3 regions of the Streptomyces sp. NPDC030183 genome follow, and region 1 is predicted to be linked to each of the others. Evidence: predicted binding sites of a transcription regulator. Region 1 holds the regulator's gene; each other region holds the start of a gene.

Evidence for each region. The regulator HrcA, encoded in region 1, represses chaperone genes, less so after heat shock. The targets are predictions, from matches to a motif close to TTNGCACTCNGNNNNNCNGAGTGCNAA.
Region 2: groES (co-chaperone GroES) is a predicted target of HrcA. The motif match lies at 2,662-2,688, and genes of this name have one in related genera.
Region 3: groL (chaperonin GroEL) is a predicted target of HrcA. The motif match lies at 2,385-2,411, and genes of this name have one in related genera.

Annotation. Positions count from the first base shown of each region.
Region 1 covers NZ_JBVIBK010000001.1:51,185-58,525, reverse strand. Annotated here, with positions in the region: gene ACZ4Z2_RS00260 (MBL fold metallo-hydrolase) at 1-457, opposite strand, end outside; gene hrcA (heat-inducible transcriptional repressor HrcA) at 778-1,794, shown strand; gene dnaJ (molecular chaperone DnaJ) at 1,795-2,931, shown strand; gene ACZ4Z2_RS00245 (nitronate monooxygenase) at 3,101-4,309, shown strand; gene ACZ4Z2_RS00240 (16S rRNA (uracil(1498)-N(3))-methyltransferase) at 4,306-5,055, shown strand; gene ACZ4Z2_RS00235 (hypothetical protein) at 5,391-5,984, shown strand; gene ACZ4Z2_RS00230 (S41 family peptidase) at 6,084-7,341, shown strand, end outside.
Region 2 covers NZ_JBVIBK010000008.1:127,820-135,160, forward strand. Annotated here, with positions in the region: gene ACZ4Z2_RS12025 (RNA polymerase sigma factor) at 1-26, shown strand, start outside; gene ACZ4Z2_RS12030 (class I SAM-dependent methyltransferase) at 79-1,290, opposite strand; gene ACZ4Z2_RS12035 (polysaccharide deacetylase family protein) at 2,030-2,596, shown strand; gene groES (co-chaperone GroES) at 2,835-3,143, shown strand; gene groL (chaperonin GroEL) at 3,256-4,884, shown strand; gene ACZ4Z2_RS12050 (ester cyclase) at 4,959-5,666, opposite strand; gene ACZ4Z2_RS12055 (SDR family NAD(P)-dependent oxidoreductase) at 5,777-6,550, opposite strand; gene ACZ4Z2_RS12060 (MOSC domain-containing protein) at 6,767-7,341, opposite strand, start outside.
Region 3 covers NZ_JBVIBK010000019.1:117,160-124,500, reverse strand. Annotated here, with positions in the region: gene ACZ4Z2_RS23460 (NADH:flavin oxidoreductase) at 1-385, opposite strand, end outside; gene groL (chaperonin GroEL) at 599-2,221, opposite strand; gene ACZ4Z2_RS23450 (cold-shock protein) at 2,593-2,796, opposite strand; gene ACZ4Z2_RS23445 (MoaD/ThiS family protein) at 3,260-3,535, opposite strand; gene thrC (threonine synthase) at 3,590-4,891, opposite strand; SAM riboswitch class I at 4,910-5,053, opposite strand; gene ACZ4Z2_RS23435 (glucosyl-3-phosphoglycerate synthase) at 5,185-6,129, shown strand; gene ACZ4Z2_RS23430 (alpha,alpha-trehalose-phosphate synthase (UDP-forming)) at 6,339-7,341, shown strand, end outside.

The DNA of each region.
Region 1 (7,341 bases):
TCGCCAGCAGCACCTGGGGGCCGTCGCCCAGATCCAGGGTCCACTCGCCCGAGACCTGGTGCCGGGGGCGTACCAGCAGGTCGGCGGCCTCGGCGGCGTCCTCGGCGGGGAGCCCGTGGCGGACGGCGTCGGCGCGCAGTTCGTCCCGCCCGCCGTCCAGGACGCCGTCCAGGCCCACCGCGCCGAACACCTCCACCCCGGCGAAGACGGACGCCCCGAAGACATGGTCGAAGTGGGAGTGGGTGAGCGCGAGATGTGTCACACGGGCGCCGCCGAGCAGCTCGCGAGCCTCGGCACGCAACCGCGCGCCCTCCCGCAGGCTCGAACCCGCGTCGACCAGGAGGGCCGCCCCGTCCCCGACCACCAGCCCGACCGTGCAGTCCCAGCCGGGGAGGCGGCACCGCCCGACCCGCGGCGCCAGTCCCTCCCACCCGCACTCTTCCCAAGTCACCGTCATGACCCGACGCTAGCCCCCCAGGGGCGCGGGACGACCCGGCGCGGTGCCCGTGGCGCCCGGAAAGGGCGCCCCCCGTCCGGCACCCCGTGTCCCTCGTCACTCCTCGCCGGGCCGCGGCGGCCCCGCGCCGCGTCCGTACCCGTCGGTAGAGAGCGGTGCGACATCGTCGGACAGGTCGGTACACGTCGGCACGACATGGCTGGACCGGCCTTGCCGGGGGCGTACCCCACCGCCGTACACTGGGCGGGGAGTGTTGGCACTCGCCCGAGGTGAGTGCCAAGGGGGAAGTCGCGCGGGAGACGAGCTGGAGGTGTGCGCGAATGCTCAGTGAACGCAGGCTCCAGGTGCTGCGCGCCATCGTCCAGGACTATGTCGGCACCGAGGAGCCGGTGGGGTCGAAGGCCCTCACCGAGCGGCACAACCTCGGCGTGTCCCCGGCGACGGTCCGCAACGACATGGCGGCGCTGGAGGACGAGGGCTACATCGCCCAGCCCCACACCAGCGCGGGCCGCATCCCCACCGACAAGGGGTACCGGCTCTTCGTCGACAAGCTGGCCGGCGTCAAGCCCATGACCGCGCCGGAGCGGCGCGCGATCCAGAACTTCCTGGACGGCGCCGTCGACCTGGATGACGTGGTCGCGCGAACCGTACGGCTGTTGGCTCAGCTGACCCGGCAGGTCGCCGTCGTGCAGTACCCGTCGCTGACCCGCTCGACGGTGCGCCACGTGGAGCTGCTGTCGCTGGCCCCCGCCAGGCTGATGCTCGTGCTGATCACGGACACCGGCCGGGTGGAGCAGCGCATGGTCGACTGCCCGGCGCCCTTCGGAGAAACGTCTCTCGCGGATCTGCGGGCCCGGCTCAACAGCCGGGTCGCGGGCCGCCGGTTCACCGACGTGCCCCGGCTGGTCGAGGACCTGCCGGAGGCGTTCGACGTCGAGGACCGGGGTACGGTCTCGACGGTGCTCTCCACGCTGCTGGAGACCCTTGTCGAGGAGAACGAGGAGCGGCTGATGATCGGCGGCACCGCCAATCTGACCCGCTTCGGACATGACTTCCCCCTCACGATCCGGCCCGTCCTCGAAGCCCTCGAGGAACAGGTCGTCCTCCTCAAGTTGCTGGGGGAGGCGGGGGATTCGGGCATGACCGTCCGCATCGGTCACGAGAACGCGTATGAGGGACTCAACTCCACGTCCGTCGTCTCGGTCGGCTACGGTTCGGGCGGCGAGGCAGTCGCGAAACTGGGCGTGGTCGGACCTACGCGCATGGACTATCCGGGAACGATGGGAGCGGTACGAGCGGTGGCACGGTACGTCGGACAGATCCTGGCGGAGTCTTAAGTGGCCACGGACTACTACGCCGTACTCGGCGTGCGCCGCGACGCGTCCCAGGACGAGATCAAGAAGGCGTTCCGCAGGCTCGCTCGCGAGCTGCACCCGGACGTCAACCCCGATCCGAAGACGCAGGAGCGGTTCAAGGAGATCAACGCGGCGTACGAGGTTCTCTCGGACCCGCAGAAGAAGCAGGTCTACGACCTCGGCGGCGACCCGCTGTCCCAGTCGGGCGGCGGAGGCGCGGGCGGCTTCGGAGCCGGCGGCTTCGGGAACTTCTCGGACATCATGGACGCCTTCTTCGGTACGGCGTCCCAGCGCGGCCCCCGGTCGCGCACGCGCCGCGGCCAGGACGCGATGATCCGGCTGGAGGTCGACCTCGACGAGGCCGCCTTCGGCACGACGAAGGACATCCAGGTCGACACGGCCGTGGTGTGCGGCACCTGCAGCGGCGAGGGCGCGGCCCCCGGCACGAGCGCGCAGACCTGTGACATGTGCCGCGGCCGCGGTGAGGTCTCGCAGGTCACGCGGTCCTTCCTGGGCCAGGTCATGACCTCCCGGCCCTGCCCGCAGTGCCAGGGCTTCGGCACGATCGTCCCGAACCCGTGCCCCGAGTGCGCGGGCGACGGACGGGTGCGGTCGCGGCGGACGCTGACGGTGAAGATCCCGGCCGGCGTCGACAACGGCACACGCATCCAGCTGGCCGGCGAGGGCGAGGTCGGGCCCGGCGGCGGTCCCGCCGGTGACCTCTACGTCGAGATCCACGAGCTGCCGCACCCGACGTTCCAGCGGCGTGGCGACGACCTGCACTGCACGGTGACGATCCCCATGACCGCGGCGGCGCTCGGCACCAAGGTGCCGCTGGAGACGCTGGACGGCCTGGAGGAGGTCGACATCCGGCCCGGTACCCAGTCCGGCCAGTCGATCCCGCTGCACGGGCGCGGTGTCACACACCTGCGCGGCGGGGGCCGTGGCGACCTCATCGTCCACGTCGAGGTGCAGACCCCGACGAAGCTCGACCCCGAGCAGGAGCAGCTGCTGCGGCAGCTGGCCGCGCTGCGGGGCGAGGAGCGGCCGACGGGGCAGTTCCAGCCGGGCCAGCAGGGGTTGTTCTCGCGGCTGAAGGACGCGTTCAACGGGCGCTAGCCGGTTCGTTCGGCTGCGGGTGCGTGGGGGCTGGTCGCGCAGTTCCCCGCGCCCCTGGAAGCCGAGGGCTGCGCACCCGTGCTTTTCCAAGAAGGATCACGAACCACGGCAGGCGGCCCCCGGCCCCACCGGATTCGGTCGGGGTTCGGGGACGTGAAACCATGCGGCCATGTCCTCCTCCGCACTGACCGATCTCTTTCCTCTCCCGATCGTGCAGGCCCCGATGGCGGGCGGGGTCTCCGTCCCGCCGCTGGCCGCCGCCGTGTCCGAGGCCGGGGGCCTGGGGTTCCTGGCCGCCGGCTACAAGACGGCCGACGGGATGTACCAGGAGATCAACGCGCTCCGGGCGCTCACCTCACGCCCGTTCGGCGTGAACCTGTTCATGCCCCAGCCCGAGTACGCGGAGCCCGCCGCCGTCGAGGTGTACGCGGAACAGCTGGCCGGTGAGGCCACCTGGTACGGGACGGAGCTGGGCGACCCCGACAGCGGGCGCGACGACGGCTACGAGGCCAAACTCGCCGTCCTGCTCGACAACCCCGTGCCGGTGGTCTCCTTCCACTTCGGCTGCCCGACCCCCGAGGTCATCGAGTCTCTCGCCCGCAAGGGCACGCTGACCCTCGTCACGGCCACCTCCGCGGAGGAGGCGCAGGCCGTGGAGCGGTCGGGCGCCCACGCGGTGATCGTGCAGGGCGTCGAGGCGGGCGGCCACCAGGGCACCCACCGCGACGACCCCGAGCGGGACTGCGCCGGCATCGGACTGCTCGCCCTGGTCGCCCAGGTCCGGGAGGCCGTGGCGCTGCCGATCGTCGCGGCCGGCGGGATCATGCGCGGCGGCCAGATCGCCGCCCTCCTCACGGCGGGCGCGAGCGCCGCCCAGCTCGGTACGGCGTTCCTCGCCACACCCGAGTCGGGGGCCGCCGCCGTGCACAAGCGGGCGCTCACCGACCCCCTCTTCGTCCGCACGGAGCTGACCCGCGCCTTCTCCGGGCGCCCGGCCCGGGGCCTGGTCAACCGCTTCATGCGCGAGCACGGTCCGTACGCGCCCGTCGCCTACCCGGAGGTCCACCACCTGACCTCGCCGCTGCGCAAGGCCGCCGCCAGGGCCGAGGACCCGCAGGGCATGGCGCTGTGGGCCGGGCAGGGGCACCGGATGGCGCGGGACCTGCCCGCCGGGGAACTGGTCGGCGTACTCGCCGCCGAGATCGCCGCGGCGCAGGCCGCGGTCGTGTCCGCGGGGATCGGGACGGCCGGGATCGGGACGGCCGGGATCGGGACGGCCGGGCCGGGCTCGGCCTCCGCGCCGACGTCCCCGCAGGCCTCCGCTTCCGGTTCCGACGAGGCCGGCTCCGGGACCGCGACGGGCGGTGAGGGCCGATGACCGCTCCCGTATTCGTCGTCGAGTCGCTGGAGCTGCCCCCCGGCAGCGGCGGCGAGTTCGTCCTCGACGGGCCCGAGGGGCGGCACGCCGTCTCCGTGAAGCGGCTGCGGCCCGGGGAGGACGTCGTCCTCACCGACGGGCGCGGCCGGTGGGCCGAGGGGATCGTCAAGGCGGCCGAGGGCAAGGACCGGCTCGTGGTGACGGACCTGGAGTCCGTCCACGAGGAGCCGGTGGCGCGGCCCAGGATCACCGTCGTACAGGCGCTGCCGAAGGGGGACCGGGGCGAGCTGGCCGTCGAGACCATGACCGAGGTCGGGATCGACGCGATCGTGCCGTGGGCGGCTTCGCGGTGCATCACGCAGTGGAAGGGCGAGCGGGGGCTCAAGGCCCTCGCCAAGTGGCGGGCCACCGCGCGGGAGGCGGGCAAGCAGTCGCGGCGCGTACGGTTCCCCGAGGTCGGGGAACTGGCGACGGGCAAGCAGGTCGCCGCGTTGCTCGCGGCGGCGGACTTCGCGGGGGTGCTGCACGAGAGCGGGGACGCTGCGCTGGCCTCGGCGGAACTTCCCTCCGCCGGGGAGATCGTGCTGGTCGTGGGGCCTGAAGGGGGCGTCTCCCCGGAGGAGTTGGCGTTGTTCGCGGAGGCCGGGGCCCGGGCGTACCGGCTGGGGCCGAGTGTGCTGCGGACGTCCACCGCGGGGACGGCGGCGGGGGCGTTGTTGCTGACGCGTACGGGGCGGTGGGGGTGACCGGGGGCGCCCAGTAGCTCGGGGGCGACTGTTGTAGGGCGGCTGCGGGTGCGTCGCGGTTGTTCGCGCAGTTCCCCGCGCCCCTGAAAAGCGACCGGGGCTGCGCCCCGTGCTTTTCGACGGCGCCACCCGCTGAAGGCCGGGCCGCAGGCCCGAGCCTTCAGGGGCGCGGGGAACTGCGCGAGCAACCCCCACCCGCACCCGCACCCGCGAACGTACCCTCCGGCCCGAGTTCTTGGGCGCATATCCACGGCCGCGCGGGGAACACCCCGGCTGGGGGAGCGTGGCTGCATGTGGTCTTTCGTCGTGGGCCCAGTGGTGGGAGGCTGCCGTCCATGGGGGTTTTGGGACGAGTAAGGGTGAATCGGTCCACAGGGCGCCGGACGTGGGCGCGCGCCGGACTCGGGCTCGTGGCGGTCGTCGCGCTCGCCGCCTGCGAGGGGGGCGGCATCAACACCGGCGCCGTCGCCTTCACCACGGACCAGATGGGGACCAAGGAACTGGAGCGGCACGGCGTCGACGTCCAGTGGCTCACCTGCACAGCCTCGTACGGCGACAACGGCGACAACGGCGACAACGGCGACAGTCGTGACGACGGCGGCGACAGGAAGAAGTCCGCTTCGCCCTCCGCTTCCGTCGACACCGTGGCGAACGTGAACTGCGAGGGCGAGGACAAGAAGGGCCGTGACATCACGATCACCGGGAAGGTGACCAAGGAGGTCAACGGCAAGTGCGTACGCGGTGATCTGACCGCCAAGGTCGACGGCAAGCAGCGCTTCCACGTCGACGTGCTCGGCAACTGCAACGCCCCCGACCCCACCCCCGGAACACCGGACCAGCCGGGGCGGCCCGGCCCCACCGCGACGGTGACCGTCACCCAGACCATCTGGTGCCAGAAGGACCCGCAGTGCTGGCCGGAGGGGAAGTAGCCGGCGGGTAGGGGGCGTGAAAGGTGCAAGTGCGGTTCGTGGCGGGCGACGTGATCCAAACGTCTCCCCAGACGCCCGTGCGCTGCTTACAGTGACCGGGTGACTCAGACCGTACCGTCCACACCGTCCGTTCAGGCCGTCCATTCCGTTCCGACCGCGTATCTCCGATACCCGCACCTGCACGGCGACTTGATCGCCTTCACCGCCGAGGACGACGTCTGGGTCGCCCCGCTCGACGGCGGTCGTGCGTGGCGCGTCAGCGCGGACAACATGCCCGTCAACCACCCTCGCATCTCCCCGGACGGCACGCTCGTCGCGTGGACCTCCACCCGGGACGGCGCCCCCGAGGTGCATGTCGCACCCGTCGACGGCGGCCCCGCCAAGCGCCTCACGCACTGGGGCAGTTGGCGGACCCAGGTGCGCGGCTGGACCCCCGACGGGCAGGTCCTCGCCCTCAGCACCCAGGGACAGCCCAGCCTGCGGCAGAGCTGGGCGCGGGCCGTCCCGCTCGACGGCGGACCCGCCACGACCCTGCCGTACGGGCCGGTCGGCCATGTCGCGTACGGCCCGGCCACCGTGCTGCTGTCCGCGCCGATGGGTCGCGAGGCCGCCTGGTGGAAGCGGTACCGGGGCGGCACGGCGGGCAAGCTGTGGATCGACCGCGAGGGCGACGGCGAGTTCGTCCGCCTGCACGCCGACCTCGACGGGAACCTGGAGTACCCGCTGTGGGTGGGCGACCGGATCGCGTTCCTCTCCGACCACGAGGGCGTCGGCGCGCTGTACTCGTCGCTCGCGGACGGCTCCGACCTGCGGCGCCACACGCCCGTCGAGGGTTTCTACGCCCGGCACGCGGCCACCGACGGCACCCGGGTCGTGTACTCGTCCGCCGGTGAACTGTGGCTGCTGGACGACCTCGACGGGGCCGAGCCGCGCCGGGTCGACGTGCGGCTGGGCGGGCAGCGCGTCGACCTCCAGCCGTTCCCGGTGAACGCCTCCCGCTGGTTCGGCTCCGCCTCGCCCGACCACACCGCCCGGGGCAGCGCCGTCGCCGTCCGCGGCTCCGTGCACTGGGTCACCCACCGCTCCGGCCCCGCCCGCGCGCTCGCCGCCGAGCACGGGGTACGGGCCAGGCTGCCGCGCGCCTTCCGGGTGGAGGGCGAGGAATGGGTGGTGTGGGTGACGGACGCGGAGGGCGACGACGCCCTGGAGTTCGCCCCCGCGACCGGCACCGGACCGGGCACGACTCCCCGCCGGCTCGCCGCCGGGCAGCTGGGCCGCGTCCTCGGGCTCGCCGTGGCGCCCGACGGCAGCCGGGTCGCCGTCGCCGCGCACGACGGGCGGGTGCTGCTCGTGGAGC
Region 2 (7,341 bases), on a different contig from region 1:
CCCTGACCGCCGGGCCCCTCGGATGACCGCCGGGTCCCTCGGATGACCGCCGGGTCCCTCGGATGACCGCCGGGCCCCTCAGACCGGACGGCCGATCAGCATGGTCGGCGCGCCCGCCACCCGGGTCAGGAAGACCGTCGCCGAAGCGGTGCCCTGCGGCTTCGGCAGGGCCTTGCGGCGCAGTTCCTCCGGCTCGACGGCCGACCCCCGCTTCTTCACGGTCAGGACGCCGACCTCCCGTTCCCGCAGCAGGGCCTTGAGCTTCTTGACGTTGAAGGGCAGGACGTCGGTGATCTCGTACGCGGTCGCGTACGGGGTGACGTGGTGCTCGTCGGCGGTGATGTACGCGATCGTGGGGTCGATCAGCCCGCCCTCCAGATCCTCGGCGACCTCGGCGACCAGATGCGCGCGGATGACGGCGCCGTCCGGCTCGTACAGGTACCGCCCGACCGGCCGGACCGCCGGGTCGGGCAGCATCGTGGCAGGTGAGGCGTAGATCCCCGCCTCCGAGGGGAGCAGTACCGCCCGCCGCGCCCCCGGTGTCCCGTCGGGGCGGAACCACAGCACGGCCTCCTTCACGTCCCCGCCGTCCGAGATCCACTCGGCCTCGGCCTCCGGCGGGATCGCCTCGTGCGGAATGCCCGGTGCGATCTTGAGCGCGCCGAGCGGCGCCTTCAGCGCGGCCGACACGGCCCACGACAGCGGCGGTGAGTACGCCTCCGGGTCGAAGATCCGGCCGCGTTTGGCGGAGCGCCGGGCCGGGTCGACGAACACGGCGTCGTACCCGGCCGTGTCCACCTCCGTCACGTCCGCCTCGCGCACCTCGATCAGATGGGCGAGCCCGAGCGCGTCGGCGTTGGCGCGGGCCGCCGCCGCGGTCAGCGGGTCGCGGTCGACGGCCAGGACCCGGATACCGGCCCGCGCGAACGCGATCGCGTCCCCGCCGATCCCGCAGCACAGGTCGGCGACCGACCCCACGCCGAGCGCCTGGAAGCACTCCGCGCGGTACGTCGCCACGCTCGTCCGCGTCGACTGCTCGACCCCGTTGGGCGTGAAGAACATCCGCGCCGCGTCCTCGGCCCCGAACTTCGCCACCGCCCGTTGCCGCAGCCGCGCCTGGGCGATGGCCGCCGAGACGAGGTCCGCCGGGTGCGTACGGCGCAGCCGGGTCGCCACGGCCAGCTCCCGCGCCGGTTCCACCCCGCGCACCTCGTGGAGGAGGGCGCGGCCCTCGGGGGTCAGCAGGGGGGCGAGGAAGGAGTCGGTGGAGTCGGGGGAGAGGTCGTTCACCGGGCCATTGTGGGCCACCCGGTGGACGGGCGTGCCGGTGGTGGCGGTGTCGGGCCGGGGCGCTGGGCGCGCCCTGCGAGGATGCGGCGCCATGCGACTCGTACGACAAAATGATGAAACGAGGGTGAAGCGGACGAGTTTCAGGGCGCAGGCCGGCGGCAGACGACGGGCCGCACGCACCATGCCCGCGCTGCTGCTCGCCGCGTCAATCATCGCGTCGGGGTGCGCCGGGGGCGACGGGAGCGCTGGGGGCGCTGGGGGCGCCGTGGGTGGCATCGGGGGCACCACGTCGCGGGACGGCACGCCCACGACGAGCTCCACGGAGAGCGGACAGCAGGGGACGGCCCCGGTTCACGGCCACGCCGCCCCACCGCCGGGGCATGGCGCCGACCTGCCCGGCCACCCCGCCCCGCCGTCGGGGCGTCGCGTCGATCCGCCCGGCCACCCCGCCCCACCGTCGGGGCGTCGCGTCGATCCGCCCGGCCACCCCGCCCCACCGCCGGGACGTCGCGTCGATCCGCCCGGCCACCCCGCCCCGCCCTCGGGGCATCGCGTCGATCCGCCCGGTCGTCAGGCCGAGCCGGCCCGTCGCCGCGCGGGGCGGCCCCAGGCCACGGCCCGGCCGCCCGCGTACCGTCGCTGGGGGCTCTCCGACCCGCTCGCCCCTGCCCCGGCGAACCCCGACCGGCCGCCCGCGCCCCGGGGCGCACGCCCCGGGCTGGCTCCCGTCGTCGAGCGCGTGGCCACCCGCGACAAGGTGGTGTTCCTGACGTACGACGACGGAGTGGAGAAGGACCCGCGCTTCGTGCGGATGGTGCGGGAGTTGCGGCTGCCGGTCAGCGTGTTCCTCACGGACAGCGTCGTCGGCCCGGGCTACGCCCACTTCGCCCGGCTCCGCGCCGTCGGCGCCACCGTGCAGAACCACACCCTCGACCACACCGCCCTGCGCGGCCTGCCGTACGCCGGCCAGCGGGCCGAGATCTGCGGCCAGCAGGACAAGCTGAGGCAGCGCTTCGGTATCCGCCCCACCCTGTTCCGCCCGCCCTACGGCGTCCACGACACCACCACGCTCCGCGCCGCCGCCGACTGCGGCGTCACCGCCGTCGTGCTGTGGCGCGCGTCCATGGGCCTCGACGGCTTCCGCCCCGCCGCCGGCGACCGCCTCCGGCCCGGCGACATCGTCGTCGTCCACCTCCGGGGCGCGGGCCCGCCGAACGGTGCCACCCTCACCCACGTGACCACGACGCTCCTGCGCCGCGTGCAGGAACAAGGTCTGACGGTGGGTCGTTTGGAGGATTACCTCTGAGGAGCGCCTCCGCGGGCGGAACCTCACGGCAACCCGGGGTCCCGCACCACGCCACGCGGCCGCAATTAGCAGTCCGCTTGACCGAGTGCTAACCACGGTCATAGTCTCAGGTCTGGCACTCCCCCCTGGAGAGTGCCAACCACGCGACGGGCAGGTCCGGCACCCGCGACGACGGATCCACCTGGTCGCCACCTCAGACAGTTAACCCCGTGAGATCTCCGAAGGGGGAGGTCGGATCGTGACGACCACCAGCTCCAAGGTTGCCATCAAGCCGCTCGAGGACCGCATCGTGGTCCAGCCGCTCGACGCCGAGCAGACCACCGCCTCTGGCCTGGTCATCCCGGACACCGCGAAGGAGAAGCCCCAGGAGGGCGTCATCCTCGCCGTGGGCCCGGGCCGCTTCGAGAACGGCGAGCGCCTGCCGCTCGACGTGGCGGTCGGCGACATCGTGCTGTACAGCAAGTACGGCGGCACCGAGGTGAAGTACAACGGCGAGGAGTACCTCGTCCTCTCGTCCCGCGACGTGCTCGCGGTCATCGAGAAGTAAGACCACCTCAGAAGTTTTCGAGCTGCGCCCCTGGCCCCCGCGAGCACCAACAAGCCGGGCGCCCGGGGCGCAGTTTCTTTTCCCCTAGATTTCCGAGAGGGCTCACGCTCCCATGGCGAAGATCCTGAAGTTCGACGAGGACGCCCGTCGCGCCCTCGAGCGCGGCGTCAACAAGCTTGCCGACACGGTCAAGGTGACGATCGGCCCCAAGGGCCGCAACGTCGTCATCGACAAGAAGTTCGGCGCCCCCACCATCACCAACGACGGTGTGACCATCGCCCGCGAGGTCGAGATCGAGGACCCGTACGAGAACCTCGGCGCGCAGCTGGTGAAGGAGGTGGCGACCAAGACCAACGACATCGCTGGTGACGGCACCACCACCGCCACCGTGCTCGCCCAGGCGCTGGTGCGCGAGGGCCTGAAGAACGTCGCCGCGGGCGCCTCCCCGGCCGCCCTGAAGAAGGGCATCGACGCCGCCGTCGCCGCGGTCTCCGAGGACCTCCTCGCGTCGGCCCGCCCGATCGACGAGAAGTCCGACATCGCCGCCGTCGCCGCGCTGTCCGCCCAGGACCAGCAGGTCGGCGAGCTCATCGCCGAGGCGATGGACAAGGTCGGCAAGGACGGCGTCATCACCGTCGAGGAGTCCAACACCTTCGGTCTGGAGCTGGACTTCACCGAGGGCATGGCCTTCGACAAGGGCTACCTGTCGCCGTACTTCGTCACGGACCAGGAGCGCATGGAGGCCGTCCTCGACGAGCCCTACATCCTCATCCACCAGGGCAAGATCGGCGCCATCGCCGACCTGCTGCCCCTGCTGGAGAAGATCATCCAGACCAACTCCTCGAAGCCGCTGCTGATCATCGCCGAGGACGTCGAGGGCGAGGCGCTCTCCACCCTCGTGGTCAACAAGATCCGCGGCACGTTCAACGCCGTGGCCGTCAAGGCCCCCGGCTTCGGCGACCGCCGCAAGGCGATGCTGCAGGACATGGCCGTCCTCACCGGCGCCACCGTCATCTCCGAGGAGGTCGGCCTCAAGCTCGACCAGGTCGGCATCGACGTGCTCGGCACCGCCCGCCGCGTCACCGTCACCAAGGACGACACCACGATCGTCGACGGCGCCGGCAACTCCGAGGACGTCCAGGGCCGCGTCGCCCAGATCAAGTCCGAGATCGAGAACACCGACTCCGACTGGGACCGCGAGAAGCTCCAGGAGCGCCTCGCGAAGCTGGCCGGCGGCGTGTGCGTGATCAAGGTCGGCGCCGCCACCGAGGTGGAGCTGAAGGAGAAGAAGCACCGTCTGGAGGACGCCATCTCCGCGACCCGCGCCGCGGTCGAGGAGGGCATCGTCTCCGGTGGTGGCTCCGCGCTCGTCCACGCCGTGAAGGTCCTCGAGGGCAACCTCGGCAAGGACGGCGACGAGGCCACCGGTGTCTCCGTCGTCCGCAAGGCCGCCGTCGAGCCGCTGCGCTGGATCGCCGAGAACGCCGGCCTGGAGGGCTACGTCATCGTCTCCAAGGTCGCCGAGCTGGAGAAGGGCAGCGGTTACAACGCCGCCACCGGCGAGTACGGCGACCTGGTCAAGGCCGGCGTCATCGACCCGGTCAAGGTCACCCGCTCCGCCCTGGAGAACGCCGCCTCCATCGCCTCCCTCCTCCTCACGACCGAGACCCTGGTCGTCGAGAAGAAGGAAGAGGAGCCGGCCGAGGCGGGCCACGGCCACGGTCACGGCCACGCCCACTGAGGCAGCCGCCGCCCACCGGGCAGCCAGGTGAGAAGCCCCCGTTCCGCGCGCCGGAACGGGGGCTTCTCCCGCGTCTACTTCTCCAGTCCTTCCAGCACCCCCAGCTGTCCCATCAGCGACAGCCGGTCGTACTGCCACCAGCCCTCGGTGAGCTTCCCGTCCGGCGCGCAGCGATGGAATGTCATCCCGGTCATGGAGACGTTCCTCCCGGTGGGCGCGATACCGAGGAACTCGCCCTTGTGCGTGGCGTTCCACGTCCACCGCGTGCACACGCGGTCGCCCTGGGCCAGCTGGTCCTCGATCGTGAACGAGAAGTCGAAGCCCGTCCGCCACATCGCGAACTCACGCCGGGCCGCGTCCATGCCGATGACGTCCTGCGGGTTCGCCGGGTCGTGGTCGTGATAGTCCTCCACCAGCAGATCGTTCATCGGCGGCAGCTCACCCCGCGCGCCCAGCGTCTCGAAGAACCTCCGTGCGGTGTCCGCGTTCAGCTGCTCGTCGCGCACCACGTCCAGATCCGTGAAGGTCGGCATCTCGTCGCAGAGCGCCACCATCTCGTTGAAGATCCGGTCCGTCTCCGGCAGCTGGGAGTTCCGCATGGCCTCCTCGTACGACGGGAACTCCACGATCTCGACGAAGTGCGCCTCGTCGGACCGGTCCCTGCCGATCATGCTGTGCGTCGCGGTCCGCTTCCCCTTGGTCTGTTCGACCCACCTGTCCATCAGCCGGTCCATCTCGTCGAACCGGCTCGTCCTGCAGTCGATGAGCTGCACAAACGTCACAAGACCACCTCCGGCCCCCCTGGGTCCGGTCGGACAGCTCCATTCTCTCCCCGCACCGCCTGCCGCTCACCCGCTGCCGCTGGACGACGAGCCCGCCCCGGCCCGCCCGGCTACTGGGGCCCGTACTTCCGCCCCGTCTTCGAACTGACCCCGCCCAGCAGTCCCCGCGGCAGCACCTTCACCACGCCCATCAGGGTCTTGTAGCGCGGATCGGGGATCGACACCGTCTTGCCGCGGGAGAGGTCGGTCAGGGCCGCCGTGACCAGTTTGTCGGCGTCGAGCCACATCCACCCCGGGATGTTGTCCGTGCCCATGCCCGCCCGCTCGTGGAACTCCGTGCGGACGAAGCCCGGGCACAGCGCCATCAGACGGACACCGCTGCCGGCCAGGTCCTTCGCCGCGCCCTGGGTGAACTGCACCACCCACGCCTTCGACGCCCCGTACGTCCCCCGCGGTACGAAGGCCGCCACCGACGCCACATTGACGACACCGCCCCGGCCGCGCTCCCGCATGGCCTCGGCCGCCGCGGAGGTCAGCCGGAGCACCGCCTCGCAGTGCACCTTGAGCATCTTCAGCTCGTCGGCCATCGAGACGTCGAGATAGCGGCCCTTGTTGCCGAACCCGGCGTTGTTGACCAGCAGATCGACCGGGCTCTTGCGGTCGGACAGCCGCTTCGCCACCGCCTCGATGCCGTCGTCCGTCGCGAGATCCGCCGTCAGGACCTCCGCCTCGATGCCGTGCCGGTCGTGCAACTCCGTGGCCTGCTCCCGCAGCCGTTTCGTGTCACGCGCCACCAGCACCAGGTTGTGCCCGTCCGCCGCCAGCCGCCGTGCGAAGGCCGCGCCGATACCCGCGGTCGATCCCGTAATCAGAGCCGTTGTCATGGCGCAAGGGTAGTGACCCGGACCGCGCTGATCCGCTTGCCCACGGCGCCGGAAGTCCCGGTGGCACGGCAGGGGCGGCGGGCAGCCGGGTGACGGGCGGAGACGGTCGGCCGCCCGACTCCGGACGTCGAAGGTGTCGTCGCCCCCGCCCGTCGTCCGGATACCGCCTGGGCCGCAGTCGTGCGGTGGGCCCGACGGTGCCTCAGCGGACCCGGGTCATCGACCAGTTGGGGCGTCGCCCGCGCCCTGCCGGCCGGCGTACTTCCGTGCCGACTCCAGGATCTCCGAATGGAGTGCCTCGCCCGCGGCCAGCAGACGGGGCAGCAGCTCGCGCTCGTTCATCGTGGCCCGGAAGGCGAGCGCGACGGTGACGTCGTGGTCCGGGCGGTGGACGATCTCGATCGGGTCGCCCGCCCGGATCTCGCCCGGCCGCACGACCCGCAGATACGCCCCGGGCTCCCCCTTCCCCGCGAAGCGCTTGACCCAGCCGCGCTCACCGAGGTGCCGCTGGAAGTTGAGACACGGAACGCGGCCGGAGGTGACCTCCAGGACGACCTCGTCGCCGATCCGCCAGCGCTCCCCGATCAGAGCGTCGGAGATGTCCAGCCCCTCCGTCGTCAGGTTCTCCCCGAACGACCCGCTCGGCAGAGGTCGCCCCAGCTCGCGCTCCCAGGCGTCCAGATCCTCGCGGGCGAACGCGTAGACCGCCTGGTCGTTCCCCCCGTGGTGCTGCCGGTTGCACACCGCGTCACCGGCCAGTCCGCTGCCGCCCACCCCCTTGGGGCCGGGCG
Region 3 (7,341 bases), on a different contig from region 1:
GGACCGGGGCCTCCGGGAAGAGCTTGCCCTGCTGGCGGACGGTGCCGATGTGCCACAGCTGCGGCACGATCGTGCCGCCGCCGGCGTGCACGGCATCGGCGACCTTCGCCCACCCGGCGAGCTGCTCCTCACCGGCGAACCGCGGTACGCCGTCCAGGTCGCCGGCCGTCTCATGCCCGACGTAGGTGCCCTCGGTCACGATCAGGCCGACACCGGCGGCGGCCCGGCGCCCGTAGTACGAGGCGACATCCGCACCCGGCACACCGCCGGGCGAGAAGACCCGCGTCATGGGAGCCATGGCGATCCGGTTCGGAACGGTCAGACCGTTGATCCGAACGGGCCGGGAGAGAACATCGGCGGCACGGGAGGTGGACGCGGTGGTCACGTGGGGACTCCTCGGAGAGGTCGGGCGCTATATGCATGTGCATCAATCGCTGCACTCGTCAACCTCCCCGCCCGCCACGGCATTCCGCCGCCGCACGACGGCTTGTGTGACGCCGGACACGCCCGAGGGCGGCACCCCCTGTCGAACAGGGAGTGCCGCCCTCGGTACTGACGGACCGGGTCCGAACCTTCTCGCTACGAACTACGAGGAGGCTCAGAAGTCCATGTCACCGCCCGGCATGCCGCCACCGGCGGGCGCGGCGGCCTTCTCCGGCTTGTCGGCGATGACGGCCTCGGTGGTGAGGAAGAGCGCGGCGATGGAGGCGGCGTTCTGCAGGGCGGAACGCGTCACCTTCGCCGGGTCGATGATGCCGGAGGCGATCATGTCGACGTACTCACCGGTCGCGGCGTTCAGACCGTGGCCGACCTGAAGGTTGCGGACCTTCTCCACGACGACGCCACCCTCGAGGCCGCCGTTGACGGCGATCTGCTTGAGCGGGGCCTCCAGGGCGAGCTTCACGGCGTTGGCGCCGGTCGCCTCGTCACCCTCCAGCTCCAGCTTCTCGAAGACCTGGGAGGCCTGGAGCAGGGCCACGCCACCACCGGCGACGATGCCCTCCTCGACGGCCGCCTTCGCGTTGCGGACGGCGTCCTCGATGCGGTGCTTGCGCTCCTTGAGCTCGACCTCGGTCGCGGCACCGGCCTTGATGACGGCCACGCCGCCCGCGAGCTTCGCCAGACGCTCCTGGAGCTTCTCGCGGTCGTAGTCGGAGTCGCTGTTCTCGATCTCGGCGCGGATCTGGTTGACCCGGCCCTGCACCTGCTCGGAGGAGCCGGCGCCGTCGACGACGGTGGTCTCGTCCTTGGTGATGACGACCTTGCGGGCACGGCCCAGGAGGTCCAGGGAGGTGTTCTCCAGCTTGAGACCGACCTCCTCGGAGATGACCTCGCCGCCGGTGAGGATGGCGATGTCGTTCAGCATCGCCTTGCGGCGGTCACCGAAGCCCGGGGCCTTGACGGCGACGGACTTGAAGGTGCCGCGGATCTTGTTGACGACCAGGGTCGACAGGGCCTCGCCCTCGACGTCCTCGGCGATGATCAGCAGCGGCTTGCCCGACTGCATGACCTTCTCCAGGAGCGGGAGCAGGTCCTTGACGTTGGAGATCTTGGAGTTGGCGATGAGGATGTAGGGGTCCTCGAGCACCGCCTCCATGCGCTCCATGTCGGTGGCGAAGTACGCCGAGATGTAGCCCTTGTCGAAGCGCATACCCTCGGTGAGCTCCAGCTCCAGACCGAAGGTCTGGGACTCCTCGACGGTGATGACGCCTTCCTTGCCGACCTTGTCCATGGCCTCGGCGATCAGCTCGCCGATCTGGGTGTCGGCGGCGGAGATGGAGGCCGTGGAGGCGATCTGCTCCTTGGTCTCGACCTCCTTGGCCTGGTCGAGCAGCGCACCGGAGACGGCCTCGACGGCCTTCTCGATACCGCGCTTCAGGGCCATCGGGTTGGCACCGGCGGCGACGTTGCGCAGACCCTCGCGGACGAGCGCCTGGGCGAGAACGGTCGCGGTGGTCGTACCGTCGCCGGCGACGTCGTCCGTCTTCTTGGCGACTTCCTTGACCAGCTCGGCGCCGATCTTCTCGTACGGGTCCTCGAGCTCGATCTCCTTGGCGATGGAGACACCATCGTTGGTGATCGTGGGGGCGCCCCACTTCTTCTCGAGGACGACGTTCCGGCCCTTGGGGCCGAGCGTCACCTTGACGGCGTCCGCGAGCTGGTTCATGCCGCGCTCGAGGCCGCGCCGCGCCTCCTCGTCGAACGCGATGATCTTGGCCATGTGAAGTGGTCCCTCCAGGACTGGGGGTGATTCCTTCGGACCGCGCCCGCGCCCGCGACGGACGGCTCGCCTGCCTCGTGGTTCCTTGCCCCACCTGGCCTGCGGGCCTCACCGACCCGGTCCTTCGTTGTCACTCTCACCTTCAGAGTGCTAACGCCAATGATTAGCACTCGGCATGGTCGAGTGCAAGCGCCTCCGGATGATCCGCAGGTGAACGCGCCCCCACGCGCCCGGTCGGCGCCCCCCTCCACGGCCACCGACGGGCGTGCCCGGCGACTGGCCCCGGGCACGCGGAAGGGTCCGCACCCCGAGTACGGGGCGCGGACCCTCCGAGAAGAACGAAGAACGTCGCTGCTTACCGGCGCGTTGCTTCAGCCTGCGAGACGGACCATGTCCGCCTGCGGACCCTTCTGACCCTGCGAGATCTCGAACTCGACCCGCTGGCCCTCTTCCAGGGTGCGGTAACCGTCCATCTGGATCGCGCTGTAGTGGACGAATACATCCGCACCACCGTCGACCGCGATGAAGCCGTACCCCTTCTCCGCGTTGAACCACTTGACGGTGCCCTGAGCCATGCCTAACTCCCCTATTACTGGCCCTTGCACAGATCCACACTTCGCGGATCCGGGTCAGACCTCACCCCCCAACGGTTGGGGGTGTGCGCCGGAACGCGTCGACCGCGGCTGAATGTATCTGCCCAACTGCCGTCTGCAACAGGGCAATCGGACGAGAAAATCTGGACAGGCCCGGTCGGGAATGTACGAACAATTCCCCTGAATTCAGGGCAAGTCGGGCCCCGCAAAAGGCGCGAAACACGCAAAAGCCATACAGACTTTGGCTACTTCATATAGGGCGTGCGGCGCGATTGGATATGCGCCCGGCATGAATTCACAACGGCGGTCGGGCCGGGTTCCCCAACTGTACCGTGCTCAACCATAGAGAATTGCCCCCTCCGCTTCTCTCGCGGAGGGGGCAATTCGATGAACAATCCGTAATCGAGGTTACCGACGGTTACTACCGGCGGGTACGGAACGGTGGTCAGCCGCCGGCGACGGCCGGGATGATCGACACGCCCGCCCCGTCCGGCGTGGCCGTCTCCAGACCCTGCTCGAACCGCACGTCGTCGTCGTTCACGTAGACGTTCACGAACCGGCGCAGCTTCCCCTGGTCGTCGAGGACGCGCGCGGCGATCCCGGTGTGGTTCTTCTCCAGGTCCGCGATGACCTCGGCGAGGGTGGCGCCCTCGGCCCGCACCTCGGCCTGACCGCCGGTGTAGGTGCGAAGGATGGTGGGGATGCGAACGCTGACGCTCATGACTGATGACCTCCGGATGTGTGCGGCAGAGCTGAGGAACGCGGGGCTGGACGGTTACGCGAGCCCGGCCTCGCGGAACGAGTCGAGGTTGGGGCGGATGGTCGCGGTCAGCCCCGTCCCGGCCACCGCGTCCAGCGTCTTGAGACCGTCACCGGTGTTGAGCACGACGGTGGTCAGCGCCGGGTCCAGCAGCCCGTTCTCGATCAGCTTCTTCGTGACGCCGACGGTCACACCGCCGGCGGTCTCCGCGAAGATCCCCTCGGTCCGCGCGAGCAGCTTGATCGCGTCGACGATCTGCTCGTCGGTCACGTCCTCCACGGCTCCGCCGGTGCGCCGGGCGATGTCGAGGACGTACGGCCCGTCCGCCGGGTTGCCGATGGCCAGCGACTTGGCGATCGTGTCGGGCTTCTGCGGCCGGACCACGTCATGGCCCGCCTTGTAGGCGACGGACACCGGCGAGCAGCCCTCGGCCTGCGCGCCGAAGATCTTGTACGGCTTGTCCTCGACGAGCCCGAGCTTGATCAGCTCCTGGAGCCCCTTGTCGATCTTCGTGAGCTGCGAGCCGGAGGCGATCGGCACGACCAGCTGGTCCGGCAGCTTCCAGCCGAGCTGCTCGCAGATCTCGTACGCGAGAGTCTTGGAGCCCTCGGCGTAGTACGGCCGCAGGTTGACGTTCACGAAGCCCCAGCCCTCGCCGGCCGGGTCGCCGATCAGCTCGGAGCAGAAGCGGTTCACGTCGTCGTAGTTGCCCTCGATGCCGACCAGCTCACCGCCGTAGACGGCGGCCATGACGACCTTGCCCTGCTCCAGGTCGTGCGGGATGAACACGCAGGAGCGGAAGCCGGCGCGGGCCGCGGCGGCGCCCACGGCGCCGGCCAGGTTGCCGGTGGAGGAGCAGGACAGGGTGGTGAAGCCGAAGGCGCGCGCGGCCTCCAGGGCCTGGGCGACGACGCGGTCCTTGAAGGAGTGCGTCGGGTTGCCGGAGTCGTCCTTGATGTAGAGGCCGCCGGTGACGCCCAGCTCACGGGCGAGGTTGTCGGCCTTGACGAGGTGGGTCCAGCCGGGGTTCAGGTTCGGCTTGGTCGCCACGTCGGCGGGGACGGGCAGCAGGGGCGCGTACCGCCAGATGTTCGCGGGGCCGGCCTCGATCCGCTTGCGCAGCTCCTCCGTGTCGTAGGCGGAGTAGTCGTACGCGATCTCCAGCGGGCCGAAACACTCCTCGCAGGCGAAGACCGGTCCGAGGGGGACGCGGTGACCGCACTCGCGACAGCTCAGGGCGGCGGCGGGGCCGAGGTCGACGCTCTGGGCGGCACCGTCGGTGGTCGTGAATTCGGTGGCAACAGTCTGCGCAGCCATGTGAGGCGAGGCCCTTTCTCCTCATCTTCCTCACGACGCATCTCGTCGTGAGACGGATTTGGCACCTTCCCTAGCCGGACCTCGCCACGGCGACGTGACAAGACAGCTGGAGGGTTGCCGGGGCTTCATCGGGCCGTATCCCTCTGCCCCTCTGGATGAGCGGTATTTGGTTGTATACGCACACGAGCACCGACATGCGATGGTCATCAGCGTTGTTCAAGACTGTAACCGAAGGCCAGGACAGTTGAGAGAGCCGTCCGAACCGCGAGATGAACGCAGAGGAGCCGCGCACTGTGCTGAAGGAAGTCGAGCGCTGGCTGAGCACCCGCTCCTGGTCCGTGACCGATCGCCCGCTCCACAAGATCCTCGCCGCGAAACGGGCCTCGGGCCAGACCGTCAGTGTCGTCCTGCCCGCGCTGAACGAGGAGGAGACGGTCGGCGACATCGTCGCCGTCATCCGCCATGACCTCATGGAACAGGTCCCGCTCGTCGACGAGGTCGTCGTCGTCGACTCCGGGTCGACCGACCGCACCTCCGAGGTCGCGGCGGCGGCCGGGGCGCGGGTCGTGCACCGCGACGACATCCTGCCGCGCCTGCCCGCCGTGCCCGGCAAGGGCGAGGTGCTGTGGCGGTCGCTGCTGGTCACGACCGGTGACATCGTCTGCTTCATCGACGCGGACCTCAAGGAGTTCTCGTCCGACTTCGTCTCCGGGATCGTCGGCCCGCTGCTCACCGACCCCGGCGTCGACCTGGTCAAGGCCATGTACGACCGCCCGCTCGGCACGGCCGCCGGCCAGGGCGGCCGGGTGACCGAACTCATGGCCCGCCCCCTGCTCAACATGCACTGGCCCCAGCTGGCGGGCTTCGTCCAGCCGCTGGGCGGCGAGTACGCGGCCCGCCGCTCCCTCCTGGAACGGCTCCCGTTCCCCGTCGGCTACGGCATCGAACTGGGCATGCTCGTCGACGCGCTCCACCTCGTCGGCCTCGACGCGCTGGCCCAGGTCGACGTGGGCGTCCGCAAACACCGCCACCAGGACGGGCAGGCCCTGGGCCGCATGTCCGCGGCGATCTACCGCACGGCCCAGCTCCGCCTGGCCCGCGGCCACCTGATCCGCCCCGTCCTGACCCAGTTCGAACGCGGCGCGGAAGGGTTCGAGCCGCGCACGTACTCGGTGGATGTGGAGGAACGACCGCCGATGGCGGAGATAGCGGAGTACGTGGAACGGAAGGCGGCGTAGGGGGCGGGGCGCGGGTTCGTCGCCGGGTGCGGGCGCTCATGAAGGGGCGGGCCGCAGGCCCGTTCCCTTCAGGGGCGCGGGGAACTGCGCGAGAAACCACGAACTACCCGCACTCGCCGACGCACAAGTCACCCCCACCCCCCTAGGCGCTCCTGTATACAGCCGAACCGCACGTTTGAGCGGTTCGACCACGGGCTAGGTTGAGCCGTATGGCATCAACGCACGCTGCAGCCCAGGTGCTGGTCGCCTCCAACCGCGGCCCCGTCTCGTACACCCAGGACGACTCCGGTCACCTCACCGCGAAGCGCGGCGGCGGCGGACTCGTATCCGGCCTGTCGGCGATCGGCCCCGACGCCGGCGCCCTCTGGGTCTGCTCCGCCCTCGGCGACGGCGACCGCGAGGCCGTACGCCGCGGGGTCGGCGAGCCCGGCGTACGCATGCTGGACATCCCCGCCGACGTCCACCACGCCGCGTACAACGGCGTCGCCAACTCCGCGCTGTGGTTCGTGCACCACATGCTGTACCAGACCCCTCTGGAGCCCGTCTTCGACGCGGAGTTCCGCGCCCAGTGGGCCGCGTACGAGACGTACAACCGCTCCTTCGCCCAGGCGCTGGCGCAGGAGGCGGCGGACGGCGCGGCCGTGCTGGTGCAGGACTACCACCTGACGCTCGTGCCGAGGATGCTGCGCGAGCTGCGCCCCGACCTCAGGATCGGCCACTTCTCGCACACCCCGTGGGCGCCCGTGGACTACTTCCGGCTGCTGCCCGACGACATCGCCGCGAAGGTGCTGAACGGCATCCTCGGCGCCGACCGGGCAGCGTTCCTGACCCGCCGCTGGGCGGACGCGTTCACCGCGTGCTGCCACGCCGTACTGGGCCCCGACGCCACCTCCGGCACCCGGATCGGTGTGCACGGCCTCGGCACCGACGCGGACTTCCTGCGGGCCCGCGCGCACGAGGCGGACGTCGACGAGCGGATCGTCGCGCTGCGGGAGGAGATCGGCACGGCCCCCGACGGCACGCCGCGCCGCACGATCGTCCGCGTCGACCGCACGGAACTGTCCAAGAACATCGTGCGGGGCCTGCTGGCGTACCGGCAGCTCCTCGACGACCGCCCGGAGTGGCGCGAGCGCGTCGTGCACGTGGCCTTCGCGTACCCGTCGCGGCAGGACCTCGCCGTGTACCGGGAGTACACCGCCGAGGTCCAGCGGG